Regions from separate parts of the uncultured Intestinibacter sp. genome, predicted to be linked through region 1. Evidence: riboswitches for the same ligand, from Rfam matches in the RefSeq annotation. Region 1 holds a riboswitch; each other region holds the start of a gene.

Region 1 (4,155 bases):
ATGAACTTTTGCACAGTATGTTAAATCATATCCTTTTTGTTTAACTGTTTCCTCTAAGTATGGTACGTGTTGGAAATAGTTAGCATCTAGTGATCCATCTGCTAATGCTTGATTTGGTAATACATAATCATCATACTCTTTTACTTTTAAAGTATATCCATCTTTTTCTAATATAGGTTTTGCTGCCTCTAATATTTCTGCATGTGGTGTTGAAGATGCACCCACTACTATAGTTTTTTCATCATTTTTACCTGATGAACAACCTGTTAATAAACCTACTGCTAATGTTGATACTAATAATACTTTTGCTAATTTTTTTAGTTTCATTTTTACTCCTCCTGTTTTCCCTTAACTTTATTTATTTTTATTAATTTTTTATTGTTTTTAAGTTTCATTTTTCTATTTTTTACTTTTAATATTTGTTATTTTAATTTTTTATATACATAGTCACCTAGCATTTGTATAGCTTGTACTATTATGATTAATGTGATTACAACGTATACCATAACTGCTGTATCGAATCTTTGGTGTCCGTATACTAATGCTACCTTACCAAGACCACCAGCACCAACAGTACCTGCCATTGCTGTATATCCTAATATTGATATTATTGAAAGTGTAATTCCTGATACTATAGAAGGCATTGCTTCTTTTATCATAACTTTAAATATTATTTGTGTTTTTGTTGCTCCAAAAGATTTTGCTGCTTCTATTAATCCTTCATCAACTTCATTTAATGCGCTTTCAATTATTCTCGCTATAAATGGTGCTGCACCTATAGTTATTGGAACTATTGCTGCTGTCTCACCTATACTTGTTCCGATTAAGAATCTAGTAAATGGTATTAAAGCTACTAATAATATGATGAATGGGAAACTTCTAACTATGTTTACCACAAATCCTACTACTGAATATACATATTTATTTGGTTTTAATCCTTTTGGTTTAGTAAGTACTAATATTATTGCTAATATAAATCCTAAAATTGTAGCGATTATAGTCGGTACAATTATCATATACATTGTTTGTAAAAATGCTTCTCCCAGTATGTCAGTTAAATACTGATATAATGTCGTTTTAGTTGTCATTTTTTATCTCCTCCCATTTAATATTTTTCTCATCAAGATATCTCTTAACTGCATTTGCATAGTGGTCTTTTACTGTTATTATTAAAGATCCAAGGACATCTTCTCTGAATTTTTCTAGTTTTCCATAACTTATATTAAAATCGAAATCTAATGTTCTCGCCATATTTGTTATTATATTTTGGTTTGCAATTTCTTTAGGGAATATTATTTTTATATTTGTTCCTTCTGGAAGAACTATTTGTTCATCTCCTATTAATGCTTTTAATCCTTCTGTATTATTTAAGAATAAATCTTCAGTATCTTCTATTTCTAGAACTTTACCGCCTTCCATAACTGCAACCTTTGTACAAATTTGTTTTACAACTTCCATTTGGTGAGTTACAAGGATTATTGTTATGTTTAGTTTTTCATTTATATCTTGTAATAAAGCTAATATTGATTTTGTTGTATTTGGGTCTAATGCTGAAGTTGCTTCATCACAAAGTAAAACTTTTGGTTCAAGCGCTAATGCTCTTGCTATTGCAACCCTTTGTTTTTGACCACCACTTAGGTTTCTAGGTTTCGCATCTCTTTTATCTGCTAGTCCTACTAATTCAAGTAAATTCATAACCCTTTTTTCAATTTCTGCTTTTGAATATTTAAAACATTCTAGAGGTAATGCAACATTTTCAAATACTGTTTTTCTCTCTAATAGTGAGAAATGTTGGAATATCATTCCTAAGTTTTTTCTAAGTTCCCTTATTTCTTTTTCGGTTAAATCTTTTACTTCTTGTCCTTCTACTGTAAGACTTCCATCTCTATAATCTTCAAGTCCATTTATACATCTTAGTAATGTTGATTTACCAGCACCACTATGTCCGATAATTCCAAAAATTTCACCTTTTGAAATTTCCACATCTACATTTTTTAGGATTTGTACATCTCCATAATATTTATTAAGATTTTTTATCTTTATCATTAAGTTTCTTCCTTTCCTTAAATATATAAAATTATTATTTTATTATAGTGATTTTATATATTTTATAAAATTTTTATATCAACGTAAACTTATATCTTTTTCATTATTTGATAATATTTATATATTTTTATTTTAAGTTTAATCATTTTAAGTATAAAAAAAGCCTAAGTATAAACTTAGGCAATTGTAATCAGCTTATACTCATCTTTCAACTTAAAAGTTGCAGGATTTAGCACCATATATTTTAAATATTGGTTGCCGGGTTTCACAGGGCCAGTCCCTCCACCACTCTTGATAAGAGTTTGTTCACTTGTTATGCTATTAATAATATATGAGTATAAGATAATTGTCAATAGATTTTTCGACATTTTATTTTGATTTTTAAAATATTCATTTCATCTATTATTCGTATTTAAATTAATTTATAGTTGATATATTAAATCTAAATATATATTTTGTTATATAATCTCTCTTGCACTATTTTCTAAATCGTCTTTTACTTGTCTAATTTCACTTATCTTTGTATTGTTGATTTTATCTGGTTTTGCTTTTCTAACTAATCTTTTTAGATTTCTTAAATTGCCTTTTATTTCAGACTTTTTACTTCTGTCTAAACCAGATTTTGAAGTATCAAGACCTTGCTCTACTTTATAAACAAGTGACTCAGCATCATTTATTATATCAATGTATTCTTTCTTTTTATTATCTTCTGATTCATAAGATTGTGCATCTCTTATTGCTTTTTCTATATCTTCGTCTGATAAGTTTGAACTTGCCGTTATTGTTATACTTTGGCTGTTTCCTGTTTTAAGGTCTTTAGCTGATACATTTAGTATTCCATTTGCATCTATTTCAAAAGTAACTTCAATTTGAGGAATACCCCTCATAGCTCTCTTTATTCCTTTTAATTTAAATTCGCCGATCATTTTGTTGTCTTTAGCAAATTTTCTCTCACCTTGTAATACTTTTATATCTACAGATGTTTGGAAATTTGCTGCTGTAGTAAATATTTGACTGTATTTTGTAGGAATAGTAGAGTTTCTTTCTATAAGTCTTGTCGATACTCCTCCCATAGTCTCAATTGAAAGAGATAATGGAGTTACATCAAGCAGTAAAACCTCATTTAAACTTGGGTCTCCTGATAATTTTCCACCTTGGATAGCGGCACCTAATGCAACACACTCATCTGGATTTAAGTTTTTACTAGGCTCTCTTCCTGTTATTTGTTTTACTTTTTCTTGGACAGCTTTAATTCTTGTTGAACCTCCAACTAATAATACCTTGCTAATTTCACTTGTCGATACACCAGCATCATTTAGGGCATTTTTCACAGGTATAACAGTTCTTTCAACTAAATCATAAGTAAGCTCGTCAAATTTAGCCCTAGTAAGTGTTATATCCATATGTTTTGGTCCGTCTTTTCCAACTGCTATAAATGGCAGATTTATATTAGTTGTCATAGCTGTTGAAAGTTCTTTTTTTGCTTTTTCAGCTTCTTCTCTAACCCTTTGAACTGCTACAATATCTTTAGTTAAGTCAATTCCTTCATTTTTCTTAAATTCTGATATTAGATAATCAGATACTTGCTTGTCAAAGTCATCTCCCCCAAGATGATTATCTCCACAAGTCGCAAGAACTTCGATAACTCCATCTCCTATTTCAATTATAGATACATCAAAAGTTCCTCCACCTAAATCATATACCATTATCTTTTGTGATGATTCGTTATCTAGTCCATATGAAAGTGCTGCAGAAGTCGGCTCATTTATTATACGTTTTACTTCTAGGCCTGCTATTTTTCCAGCATCACTAGTAGCTTTTCTTTGCGAATCATTAAAATATGCAGGTACTGTTATTACAGCTTCTGTAACAGGCTCTCCCAAATAGCTTTCTGCATCTTTTTTTAACTTCATCAGAATCATTGCAGAGATTTCTTCTGGAGTATATTTTTTGCCATCTATTTTTACGCTATAGTTAGTTCCTATATGGCGTTTTATAGATGAAATAGTTCTATCTGTATTTGTGATACTTTGTCTCTTAGCTGTATCACCAACTAATCTTTCCCTATTTTTTGAAAAAGCAACTACTGATGGTGTAGTTCTAAAACCT
Region 2 (4,155 bases), on a different contig from region 1:
CCTACAACCCCCATTTTTAGTCCATATATTAATATTGCATTTCCTATAAAGTTTACACTATTCATAAGAATTGATATTTTCATAGTCACTTTTGAATTTCCCATAGCTCTAAACAAAGCTGCTGCTCCATTATATATTGCTATAGCTGGAATTGATAAAAATACTATCAATAGATATATATTTGCAAATCCCATAACATCAGCTTCTAATTTTCCGAATACCTTGTATAATATAAAATATTTTAACAGATATCCCAAAATCATAATTCCTATAGAACTTACTAATAAAAATAACATTAATTGATCTGATGCTTCACATGACTTTTCTTCATTTTTTTGACCTAAAAATTGACCTGCAACTACAGCTCCACCAGTACCTAATGCAATAAATACTTGGGTTATTAATACCATAATAGTATCTACTAAAGATACTGCTGATACTGCCGCTTCCCCTACGCTTGCAACCATAATTGAATCTACTAAACCAACGACTATTAAAAGTAACTGTTCCACAATTAATGGTCCTATCAATTTTCTTAAGTCTGAATTAGAAAATAAATAATTGACTTTATTCTGACTTGCCTCCACTCAAACCCCTTCTTTCACAAAGATTTTAAAATATATAGATATTTTAAAATACATAATATTAATTTTTACTATTTTAAATTATAAAGAGTAGCTAAAAATGTAATATACATCAATAACTACTCTCTTATTTAAATTATATACCTATTGGTATTTTCTTACAACAATTCTTATAAAGTTGCTTTTAGAGCTTGGTCTATATCCCAAAGTAAATCATTTATATCTTCTATACCAACTGACATTCTTATCATGTCAGGTCTAACACCTGCTGATTCTTGTTCTTCTTCATTCAGTTGAGCATGTGTAGTACTTGCAGGATGTATAACTAAAGATTTAGCATCTGCTACATTTGCAAGGTGAGAGAATATTTTAAGACTTTCTATAAATTTCTTGCCTGCTTCAAGCCCACCTTTTATGCCAAATGTAAATATTGAACCTGCACCTTTTGGAAGATATTTTTGCCCTAATTCATAATATTTGTTGCCTTCAAGCCCTGGATAATTAACCCATGCAACTTGAGGGTGATTATTTAAAAACTCAGTTATAGCTTTTGTATTGCTTATATGTCTTTCTATTCTAAGCGACATTGTTTCTAAACCTTGTAATAACATAAATGCATTAAATGGACTTAAACAAGCTCCTGAATCTCTCAACCATTGAACTTTTAATTTAGTCGCATAAGCCGCAGCTCCAACATCTTTTGCATAATTAAGACCATTATAAGACATATCTGGCTCTGTCAAACAAGGGAACTTTCCACTTCCTATCCAATCAAAATTACCACTATCAACAACAACCCCACCTAAAGTAGTTCCATGACCACCTATAAATTTAGTTGCTGAATGTACTACAATATCTACACCATGTTCAAATACTTTTATTAAATAAGGTGTTCCAAAAGTATTGTCTAGCATAAATGGTATTTTGTTTTCATGAGCAATATCTGCTATAGCTTCTATATCGATTAAATTTATCCCTGGATTTCCTATTGTCTCAGCATAAACAAGTCTAGTCTTATCATTTATTGCTTTTCTAAAACTCTCTGGATCATCTGGGTCTACAAAATGAACCTTTATACCGAATTTAGGAAGCATATTTGAAAGTAAATTATATGTTCCTCCATATAAAGTTGGTGCTGCTACTATTTCATCCCCTGCCTGTATTATATTAAGTATAGCTGCATTTATAGCCCCCATTCCTGAAGAAAATGCTACTGCACCTACTCCACCTTCAAGTAATGCCATTCTATCTTCAAATACTTGAACAGTTGGATTTGATATTCTTGAATATATATGCCCCTCTTGTTTTAATGCGAATAAATCAGCACCATACTTCACACTTTCAAAACAATATGATGTTGTTTGATAAATTGGTACTGATCTAGAACCTGTCGCTGAATCTGGTTCTTGTCCCCCATGAATTTGTAATGTACTAAAACCTAGTTTTCTTTCTGTCATGTTATCCCTCCGAATATATTATTGTTAAATACAAGTAAAATGTTTATATTAAACATATAAAAATATCTTTAAATTTTTTTAAAGATAAAAATTATTTATAGCATATTTAAAAAATTATACTTATCGCCAAATATAAAGTAATATAATTTCCTATATACTATAAAAAGCTCTTTTACCTTACGATAAAAGAGCTTTATTTCTCATTCTCTCTTATCTTTCTTATGAAAACATAAGTAGGATTTAGCACCTATCTAATATAGGTTGCTGGACTTCTCAGGGCCTATTCCCTCCATCACTCTTGATAAGAATTTATTTAGTTAAGATTGATATTTATAATTATATACCTAAAGTATATTTTAAACAATATTTTTTACATATTTTTCTAATTTATTATTTTTTCTCAGCTACTCTAAGTTTTGCACTTCTTGAACGAGGATTTGCCTCAACTTCTTCTTTGCTTGGAAGTATTGGTTTTCTAGTTATAACTTTAACTTCAGAAACTTTATCACACTGACAAATTGGAAGTTCTGGTGGACAAACACAGCTAAGCGATAATTCTTTAAATTCATTTTTTACTATTCTATCTTCTAAAGAGTGGAATGTAATTATACATATCCTTCCCCCTTTATTCATCATAGAAACAGCATCGTCTATCATTTTGTTTATAACTCCAAGCTCATTATTTACTTCTATACGTATAGCTTGGAAAGTTCTTTTAGCTGGATGTGGTCCATCTATTCTAGCTTTTTTAGGGATAGCTTTTTTTATTACATCAACTAATTCACCTGTTTTTTCGATTGGCTTTTCATCTCTAGCTTCAACTATAAATTTAGCTATTCTCTTCGCCCAATTGTCTTCACCATAATCTTTTATTATTTTTGCAAGTTGCTCTTCTGAGTATGTATTTACTACATCATAAGCAGAAAATGGCTTTCTAATATCCATTCTCATATCTAAAGGAGCATCGTGCATATATGAGAAACCTCTATCAGCTTCGTCTAATTGATGAGAAGAAACTCCTAAGTCAGCTAGTACTCCATCTATCTTATATACACCTATTTTTTCTAATTCTTCTTTTATATTTGAAAAATTGCTGTGAATAAATCTAACTCTATCAGAATACTCTGCTAATCTCTCTTTTGCAGTAGCTATTGCATTTTTATCTTGGTCAAACCCTATAAAAAGTCCGTCTTTTGAAAGTCTTTTTACGATTTCTTTTGAGTGTCCTGCACCACCCATTGTACAGTCTACATATACACCGTCTTCTTTTATATTTAAATTTTCTATACATTCATCTAAAAGTACAGATACGTGATGGAATTCCATAAAAAATTCACTTCCTTTCTGTAAAATCTCTAACTGTCGTATTTTTTATATTAATGTTATCTATTAGATTTTTTTGCTAATACATAATTTAGTACAACACCTATAATTATAAATACTAAACTTATAACTTGTGCCATTCTTAATGGTCCTAACATAAGTGAATCTGTTCTAAGTCCTTCTATGAAAAATCTTCCTATAGAATATGATATTAAATAGTAAGCAAGGATTTGGCCTTCATATTTTTGTTTTTTTCTAAATACCATCAAAAATATAAATACACCTAAATCCCATATAGATTCATATAAAAATGTAGGATGTACTTTTACACCATCAACCATTATCCCCCATGGTAAATCTGTCGGTCCCCCATGAGCTTCTTTGTTTAGGTAATTTCCCCATCTCCCAATTGCTTGAGCTAATGGTATACCTATAACAACGCAATCAGCCAATTTAAAGAAGTTTAATTTCTTAACTTTAGCATATATAAACCCAGCTAAAATTCCTCCAATTAGAGCTCCATGAATTGCTAAGCCGCCACCTCTAAAGTTTAAAATTTCAGCTATATTTCCTGAATAATAAGACCAGTTAAAGATAACATAATAAGCTCTAGCTCCTATAAGTCCACAAGGGATTGCAATAATAGCTAAATTTAATATATCATCTTCTTTTATATTAAGCCTTTTTGCTTCTCTTAATGCAATAAAAACTCCAAGGACCATCCCTGTAGCCATTAAAATTCCATACCACATTATATCTACACCAAACAGTGTAAATGCAACTCTATCCAT
Region 3 (4,155 bases), on a different contig from region 1:
AAGCCTGTGTATTGTTTTCGCTTCTTTATTAGATGTTTCACTCATTCTCTTTGCAGCACGCCCTGTAGGCGCTGCTAAAACGACCTTTTGGTCGTTATTTTCAAATACTTTGATGATTGTATTAATTGTTGTTGTTTTTCCTGTCCCTGGCCCACCAGTAATTATTACAACACCTTGTTCAATAGCTTCTTTGACAGCCATAATCTGATTTTGGGCAAGTTTTATTCCATCTTCTCTTTCAATCATCTTTATTTCATGGTCTATTTTTATTTTTAAGTCTTCAAAATCGACCTGAGAAAGTCTTATCATCTCTCTGCATACTCCGTTTTCTGCCATATAGTATGGCATCAAATATACATTTATATCATTATTATCTTTTTCAACGTGTATTTTTTGAGTATATGCTAATTCTATAACACCTTCTTTTATATGTTCTGCCTCAACATCTAAAACTTTTACTGCTTGTGGAACTAATATACTAAGTGGTAAATATGTATTTCCATTAGATGTACTTTGATTTAGTGTGTATAAAATTCCTTGGAATATTCTATCTCTAGAATATTTATCTATGCCTAGCTTCTTTGCAATATCATCTGCAACTTTAAATCCAATTCCTCTAATATCTTCAGCAAGTTTGTAAGGATTTTTGTTGATGATACTTATTGCTTTATCTTTATATTTTTTATAGATTTTTAAACAGTAATTAGGAGTTATTCCATAAGGAGATAACTGCATAATTATATTTCTAAGCTCTCGATTTTCTTCATAACTCTCTGTTATTTGTTTTATTTTTTTTGAACCTATTCCTTCAACTTCTTTTAATCTCTCTGGAGTGTTTTGGATTACATCTAGAGTATCTACTCCGAATTTTTCAATAATCCTCAATGCCATTTTCTCTCCTATACCATGAATCATACCAGAAGATAAATAAGCGTAAATTCCCTCCAAAGAAGAAGGTGTTATAGGCATAAAACTTGTCACTTCAAATTGTGAGCCATAAGTTTTATGTGTTACCCACTTACCTTCTACCTCTATACTTTCACCGACAGATAATGTCGGCATACATCCTACAATTGTTACCTCTTCGTCCTCATTTGCAAGATAAGCTATAGTGTATCCATTTTCTTCATTTTTAAAAACTATATCACTTATCATACCTTCTAATTTTTCCATAATACACACTCCTAATTGCATTTATATCCTATTAATATATTAATTTATTTCAACTTTATTTTATTATCTTTTATATTTCATTTTATATTCACTGTCAATTATCCATAACTTAATATAATGATTTTAAGTTGTAGATAATTATACCTATAAAAATATTATACTAGTTTTTCAAATAAAAAAAGACCCTGTATTTATATAATACAAGGTCCTTTATATTTAAAGTTATATTAAGTTCTAATTAACTATATACCAGCTTGTTCTTTTAAAGTTTCAGCTTTATCAGTTCTTTCCCATGGTAAATCTATATCAGTTCTACCGAAGTGACCGTAAGCAGCAACTTGTTTGTATATAGGTCTTCTTAAGTCAAGGTCTCTTATTATAGCACCTGGTCTTAAGTCGAAGTTTTTGTTTATTAATTCAACTAATACTTCTTCAGAAACTTTTCCAGTTCCGAAAGTATCAACGAATATTGATAATGGTTTAGCAACACCGATTGCGTAAGCTAATTCTATTTCACATTTGTCTGCAAGTCCAGCAGCAACTATGTTTTTAGCTACGTATCTAGCAGCATAAGCAGCAGATCTATCTACTTTTGTTGGATCTTTACCAGAGAATGCTCCACCACCGTGTCTAGAGTATCCACCGTAAGTATCTATTATTATTTTTCTACCAGTTAAACCAGTATCTCCTTGTGGTCCACCTATAACGAATCTACCTGTTGGGTTGATGTAGTACATAGTTTCTTCATCTAATAATTCAGCAGGTATAACAGCTTTTATAACGTGTTCTATTAAGTCTCTTCTTATAGTTTCGTTATCAACACTTTCACTATGTTGAGAAGATATTAATACAGTATGAACTCTAACTGCTTTGTTTCCTTCGTATTCAACAGTTACTTGAGTTTTACCATCTGGTCTTAAGTAATCTAATAATCCAGATTTTCTAACTTCTGTTAATCTTCTTGATAATTTGTGAGCTAAAGATATTGGAAGTGGCATTAATTCTTCTGTTTCATTACAAGCGAAACCGAACATTATACCTTGGTCTCCAGCACCAACTTTTTCTATTTCTTCTTCAGTTTGTTCTCCTGATTTACTTTCTAAACCTTCATCAACACCCATAGCGATGTCTCCTGATTGTTCATCTATAGCAGTTATTACTGCACAAGTATTGCAGTCGAATCCAAATTTAGCTCTAGTATATCCGATACCTTCTACTGTTTCTCTAACTAATTTTGGGATATCAACATAAGCGTTTGTACTTATTTCACCTGCAACTAATACTAATCCAGTTGTAGTAGTAGTTTCACAAGCAACTCTTGATTGTGGATCTTTTTCTAATAATGCATCTAGTATTGCATCTGATATTTGGTCACACATCTTGTCTGGATGACCTTCAGTAACTGATTCTGACGTAAATAAATGTCTTGCCATTTTAGTTCCTCCTTAAATTTCTATAGTTTATTTTATATCATAATTTGTTCCTAGAAAATCTTTATTGTAATAAAAATTTTCTCACGGGAATTCTAGATTATATTCTTTATTTTACAAGAAATTAAATTCTTTATACTTTCTTATAAATTAAAAAACCTCTTCTATGTAGAAGAGGATATTGTATGCTTAAATACGCGACCTCATCTTTCTAGAATTCTCTCTAGCAGGATTTAGCACCTTCCTTTTTCAAGTGGTTGCTGGGCTTCGTAGGGCCTGTCCCTCAGCCTCTCTTGATAAGGTAATCAAGAAATTTTTCTTTCAAATTTAACACTATAAATGATACCTGTTTTGTGATTCATTGTCAAGCATTTTTGCAATTCTCTTTCCCTGTTTTTGTTTTATTTTTTAATAGTCACAATTTCGTAACTCTTGTAAAAATAGTATTATTTCATACTTTCAACTCATATATTATCTAGAAGGGAGGAACTCCTATGTATTTAGCCAAAGTAAACTATAAAAGAGAAGATGTCACGCATATATTAAGTAATATTCTCAAAAATATAATCTCTGATAATACTGTAATAATATGTATAGGAACAGATCGTGCTATTGGAGATGCACTAGGGCCTCTAGTAGGTACTATGCTCAAAAATAGTGATTTTAAATACCCTGTCTACGGTACATTGGATAATCCTATTCATGCTTTAAACATTTATGAATCAATCGAACAGATTAAAAGCAAACATTCCTCGAGCCAATTTTTAGCCATAGATGCCTGTTTGGGCTCGGCAAGTAACATAGGTAATATACAAATACGAGAAGGACCTATACTTCCAGGCAAGGGCGTAGGTAAGAAATTACCCCAAGTAGGGACTTATTCTATCGTTGGCATTGTAGATAAAATAGATGAAAATAATAGATTTTCTTTTAACAATATAAGGCTTCATTTCATTTTAGAATTAGCAGAAACAATTGCTTTATCCCTGCTCCTTGCAACATAACAAAAAGTAGCTATGGTAAAATAATAAATTTTATATTATTTTAAAATAGCTACTTTTTAGTTTATATCAATATTCTGTTTATTTTAATCGATTATTTTTTAAAGCTTCCACCTGTTTCTAATAAATCAAGTGAACCTAATGATAATCCAGTTCCTTTAGCAACACAAGAAAGTGGGTCATCTGCTAATACTACTTTTATACCTGTACTTTCTTCTATTCTATCGCCTAAACCTTTTAACATAGCTCCTCCACCTGTCATCACTATGCCTTTGTCGCTTATATCAGCTGCTAATTCTGGTGGTGTTTTTTCTAGTAGATTTTTAGTTGCTGCTACTATTTGTTCAACACATGGGTTAAGCGCATCTAATATTTCGTTTGAATTTACAGTTATAGTTACAGGAAGTCCTTTTACTAAGTTTCTTCCGCTGATATTCATAGTTCTTGGCTCGTCCTCTTTAACAGCAGTTCCTATTTCTATTTTTAATCTTTCAGCACTTCTTTCCCCTATTAATACATTGTATTCTTTTTTGATGTATTTGATTATTGCT
Region 4 (4,155 bases), on a different contig from region 1:
TCCTTAACAAGTAATAAGTCATGGTGACGACCACTACCTCTACCTTCAAGACTTGTTACTGCTTCGGGTTCACCATAGAATATGCTATTTGGATTGCATCCTAACTGAGACAGTATAATTTCTATTTCTTTTGGAATACATCCATTTCCACCTATTATATATTTGGCTAATTCTTTAGCACTTCTTCCATCTTTCCAGTGTAGACTTGAATTTTGGGGTGGTGCAAAGTTGTACCAATCATCTACAGAATTAATTTGCTTAGTATTTTTCTTTAATTCTAACTTGTACCTTTTGTATAAAGCCCCCCTACTTAATTAACATTTAAGTTCATCAAGATATTTTGATGATAACTTAATTATCTCATCAAGCTTTGTTTTAGCATTAATATTATTTATTAATAATTTTCCTTACAGTATTTGCAGTTCTAATTGTAATATTATCACTTATATTAGAACTAGTAGTTCTTGACCACCAATTAGGTGCATTATTTAATATTTCTTTTAATTCTTCTTGTAAAATAATAAAAATCGGTATGTCTAAATCAAATCTGTCTTTTATCATGGATTTTATATTATCTGAAAGACTGAAAGAATATTTTTATCATCAATATCACTTGAAAAAATAACATTACCACTATTGAGATATGTAGAAACATCTGTAAAATGAAGTTTAATAAATCCTTCTTTTAATTCAGACATAGCTATCTTATTTTTTCTGCTTATATTTATTCCTCTTAATAAAGCAATATATCTGTTCATATAACAATTTTATCTCCATAATTATAATTTAAATATTTCTTTAAGACATAGCGTATGACAAATGATTAAGTGTCTTTCTAAGAGACTGGCGTATTTATATTTAAGAACGATTTGTTTTTTATAATTTATCTTATTAATATTTTAACACTAAAATATATTTAATGAAGGCTATTTCATAAAAATGAAATACAATAAAAAAACCTCGCATTTTGTGCGAGGTTTTCTTGTCTAAAATACAGGTACTATAACACCTTTATAATGTTCTTCTAAGAATTTTTTAGATTTTTCACTAGTTAAAACTTTTTTAAGAACTTGAATTTTTTCACTATCTACATCATCAGTTCTACTTACGAGTATATTTGTATAAGTTCCATCTAATTTTGGGCAGTAGATACTGTCTTTATTAGCATCTAAGTTAGCTGCAACAGCGTAGTTACCATTTATAAATGCGCAAGTTACATCACTTAAAAGAGATGGAAGTTGAGCTGCATTTGCTTCGATAAACTCGATTTTTTTAGGATTTTCAACTATATCTTTAACTCCAGGATTTTCAACACCATCTTTTAATTTTATTAAACCTAGCTCATCTTGTAGATATTTAAGAGCTCTTGAGCCATTTGTTGGATCATCTGGAAGAGCAAATTTGTCGCCTGCTTTTAAATCATCAATAGATTTTATTTTATAAGAATATACGTATAATGGAGATTCATATAAACCAACTACTGGTGATAATTTATAACCTTTTTCTTCTTTTGCTTTATTTAAATATGGCTCATGTTGGAATAAGTTTGCATCGATTTCACCGTTGTCTAAAGCTTCATTTGGAAGGTTGTAATCATCAAATATTGTTATTTTAAGTTCGTAACCTTCTTTTTCAATATCGTCTTTTAAATACTCAAATAAATCTCCACCAGGAACTTGAGTTGCTCCCACTTTAATTACTTTGTCTTCGGCATCTGATTTAGAGCAACCTACTGAAAGTGATAATACTGCTAATAAGCATAATACAATAGATATAATTTTTTTTGATTTCTTCATAATAAGAAATACCCCCTTGTTGTAATTTTTTAAATAAGTCTATCTTCTTATATAAAGAATTTAAAAACTAAAAAAGGTCTGAGTATAAACTCAGACCACGTTATCAGTTTATACTTATCTTTCAGCACAATGCTGCAGGATTTAGCACCATATATAAATTATATTGGTTGCCGGGTTTCATAGGGCCAGTCCCTCCACCGCTCTTGATAAGACTTATTTAATTTATGTTATGAAGTATATTACAAATATTTTGAAAAGTCAACTGGTTTTTTGGAAATATTTGAAAAAATCTTAAATTTAAAAATAATTTATTTATATTTCGATAGTTGTTTGTTTTTTAGTATTTCTTATAAATGATTTATATGGTTATTATAGTTGGAGAAAAAGAAAAAAAATTCAGGCAGAATTATCATAATTTAATATAAACATGTATTTATATAGTATAATTAAAATATTGTTTATTTCTAAAAATTGTAAAAAGTAATGAAGAGTTAATAATTATAAGGTAGAATATAAATAAATATTAAGGAGGAGTTTATGAGTATAGTGTATAATTACATGTTGTATTTTTTTATATATTCATTTTTAGGCTGGGTTTGCGAGAGTATATACTGTTCTTGTCTACAGAAAAAGGTGATAAATAGAGGATTTTTGAATGGACCAGTATGCCCAGTTTATGGTGTAGGAGCGTTGATTATAATTATTGGGTGCTGGTCTTATAGAGATAGCATGATAGGTGTATTTATATCGGGAATGATTTTGACATCTATGCTTGAATATATAACAGCAACTATACTAGAAAAGTTATTTCATGCAAAATGGTGGGATTATTCAAATCATAAATGCAATATAAATGGCAAGGTTTGTTTATTAAATTCTACTATGTTTGGAATTATGAGTGTATTTGTTGTTGAATTTTTGCATCCATTTATTATAAATAATTTAGAAAAAATGAATACTACAGTGTTGTATGTGCTTTTAATTTTCGCTATTATCACTATGATTAGTGATTTAATAGTTACAGCAAGGGCATTAGGAACATTGACATTAAAAGTAGATTCACTGACAATGCTTGTAGATGATATGAAGAAAATACATTCAAAATTTAAATTATATGAAGATGATGAGTTTTTAAGTAAATTAAAGAAAAGTCCAGAAGAAGTCGCTCAGAAATTAAAAATGGCTTCATCAAAATACGGCGATTTAGCAATACAAGATAAAATTGATGATATACAATTTAAATTTAGTTCTTTAAAACAAAAGGCATTTATACACAGAAGATTGATAAATGCATTCCCCAATATGAGATCTTCAGGAAATAAAAAAAGAGATGCACATTTTCAATATATTAAAAAGATGCTTAGAGAAAAAAATAAATAAATCTTATACTATAAATACGAGGGAATATATCTATTTAGATAGAAATAAGATATATTTAAAAAGGGTATAATTTATAAGAAATGAAGGGGAGAAATAAAATGAAAAAATTAATTTTTACACTTATTATATGCATAGGATTAATTACAATAGGGTGTGAAAACAGCTTGAGTTCGAGAGAAAATTTTAATACGAATACTTCTTCAGAGATAAACGACAATGAAAATTTAGCAGGTAGTGATAACGACTTATCTAGCAGTGATAATCAATCAGGCTCTACACAAAATACTGTAAAAGAAAAAATAGATATATCTTCAGAAGAAGTTATTATATCATCAGTTTTATATAATATGTACCAAGAAAATATAGATTACGATACTGCAGTAAATTCAACATATCTGCCAAATACAGCGTATATGGTCTTAAATACTTATGTAGGTGGCGACTATTTTATAATGTCGAATAATGGCTATTGTATAGCTAGAGATGATGCAAATCAATATATTAAAGTTATATCTAGTAAATTTAATGGAGCTAGATTAAATGACACAATAAATGATTTTTCAAATTTATTATATTATTCAGAATCAGAAGATATGTATTATATAACACCAGCAGATGGAGGGCCTTGGATTAGTATAGAAGTAATAGACGCATATGATAATAACGATAAAACATATACAGCTATTGTAGATGCATATTTTGAATCCAATGGTGGAGACCATGATTATATAGGACAATATAAAGTTTCATTAGTCGATAATGATAGCACATCGAAATTTAATTATCGTATATCAAATATTGAGTATATAAATTAAATAGAAAAGTATAAAATGTTGGGATATATTATTCCAACATTTTTTTAGAATATATAATAAAAAACGAAAGGGAAAACGAATATGAAACAAGTGAGTATTAGGGAATGTGAAAGTTATGATTATGATATTTTGAAAAAATCATTTGAAGATTTGATAAGTGATAT

What was found. A riboswitch is a leader RNA that binds a small molecule or an ion and turns the genes downstream of it on or off. The one in region 1 is predicted to bind S-adenosylmethionine.
Region 2: another riboswitch for S-adenosylmethionine. It lies ahead of RDX53_RS03570 (O-acetylhomoserine aminocarboxypropyltransferase/cysteine synthase family protein); the one in region 1 lies ahead of RDX53_RS07275 (methionine ABC transporter ATP-binding protein).
Region 3: another riboswitch for S-adenosylmethionine. It lies ahead of metK (methionine adenosyltransferase); the one in region 1 lies ahead of RDX53_RS07275 (methionine ABC transporter ATP-binding protein).
Region 4: another riboswitch for S-adenosylmethionine. It lies ahead of RDX53_RS03765 (MetQ/NlpA family ABC transporter substrate-binding protein); the one in region 1 lies ahead of RDX53_RS07275 (methionine ABC transporter ATP-binding protein).

The regions. Positions count from the first base shown of each region.
Region 1 covers NZ_CABQXJ010000031.1:13,018-17,172, forward strand. Annotated here, with positions in the region: gene RDX53_RS07265 (MetQ/NlpA family ABC transporter substrate-binding protein) at 1-327, opposite strand, end outside; gene RDX53_RS07270 (methionine ABC transporter permease) at 423-1,088, opposite strand; gene RDX53_RS07275 (methionine ABC transporter ATP-binding protein) at 1,078-2,046, opposite strand; SAM riboswitch class I at 2,245-2,347, opposite strand; gene dnaK (molecular chaperone DnaK) at 2,505-4,155, opposite strand, start outside.
Region 2 covers NZ_CABQXJ010000011.1:17,064-21,218, reverse strand. Annotated here, with positions in the region: gene RDX53_RS03575 (MATE family efflux transporter) at 1-587, opposite strand, end outside; gene RDX53_RS03570 (O-acetylhomoserine aminocarboxypropyltransferase/cysteine synthase family protein) at 755-2,041, opposite strand; SAM riboswitch class I at 2,249-2,349, opposite strand; gene rsmH (16S rRNA (cytosine(1402)-N(4))-methyltransferase RsmH) at 2,432-3,367, opposite strand; gene lgt (prolipoprotein diacylglyceryl transferase) at 3,424-4,155, opposite strand.
Region 3 covers NZ_CABQXJ010000008.1:12,056-16,210, reverse strand. Annotated here, with positions in the region: gene RDX53_RS02735 (ATP-dependent RecD-like DNA helicase) at 1-1,173, opposite strand, end outside; gene metK (methionine adenosyltransferase) at 1,416-2,606, opposite strand; SAM riboswitch class I at 2,804-2,906, opposite strand; gene yyaC (spore protease YyaC) at 3,098-3,607, shown strand; gene RDX53_RS02720 (rod shape-determining protein) at 3,699-4,155, opposite strand, start outside.
Region 4 covers NZ_CABQXJ010000012.1:5,297-9,451, forward strand. Annotated here, with positions in the region: gene RDX53_RS14020 (DUF1697 domain-containing protein) at 388-561, opposite strand; gene RDX53_RS14025 (DUF1697 domain-containing protein) at 567-758, opposite strand; gene RDX53_RS03765 (MetQ/NlpA family ABC transporter substrate-binding protein) at 987-1,796, opposite strand; SAM riboswitch class I at 1,908-2,009, opposite strand; gene RDX53_RS03770 (putative ABC transporter permease) at 2,334-3,176, shown strand; gene RDX53_RS03775 (hypothetical protein) at 3,275-3,991, shown strand; gene RDX53_RS03780 (DUF362 domain-containing protein) at 4,073-4,155, shown strand, end outside.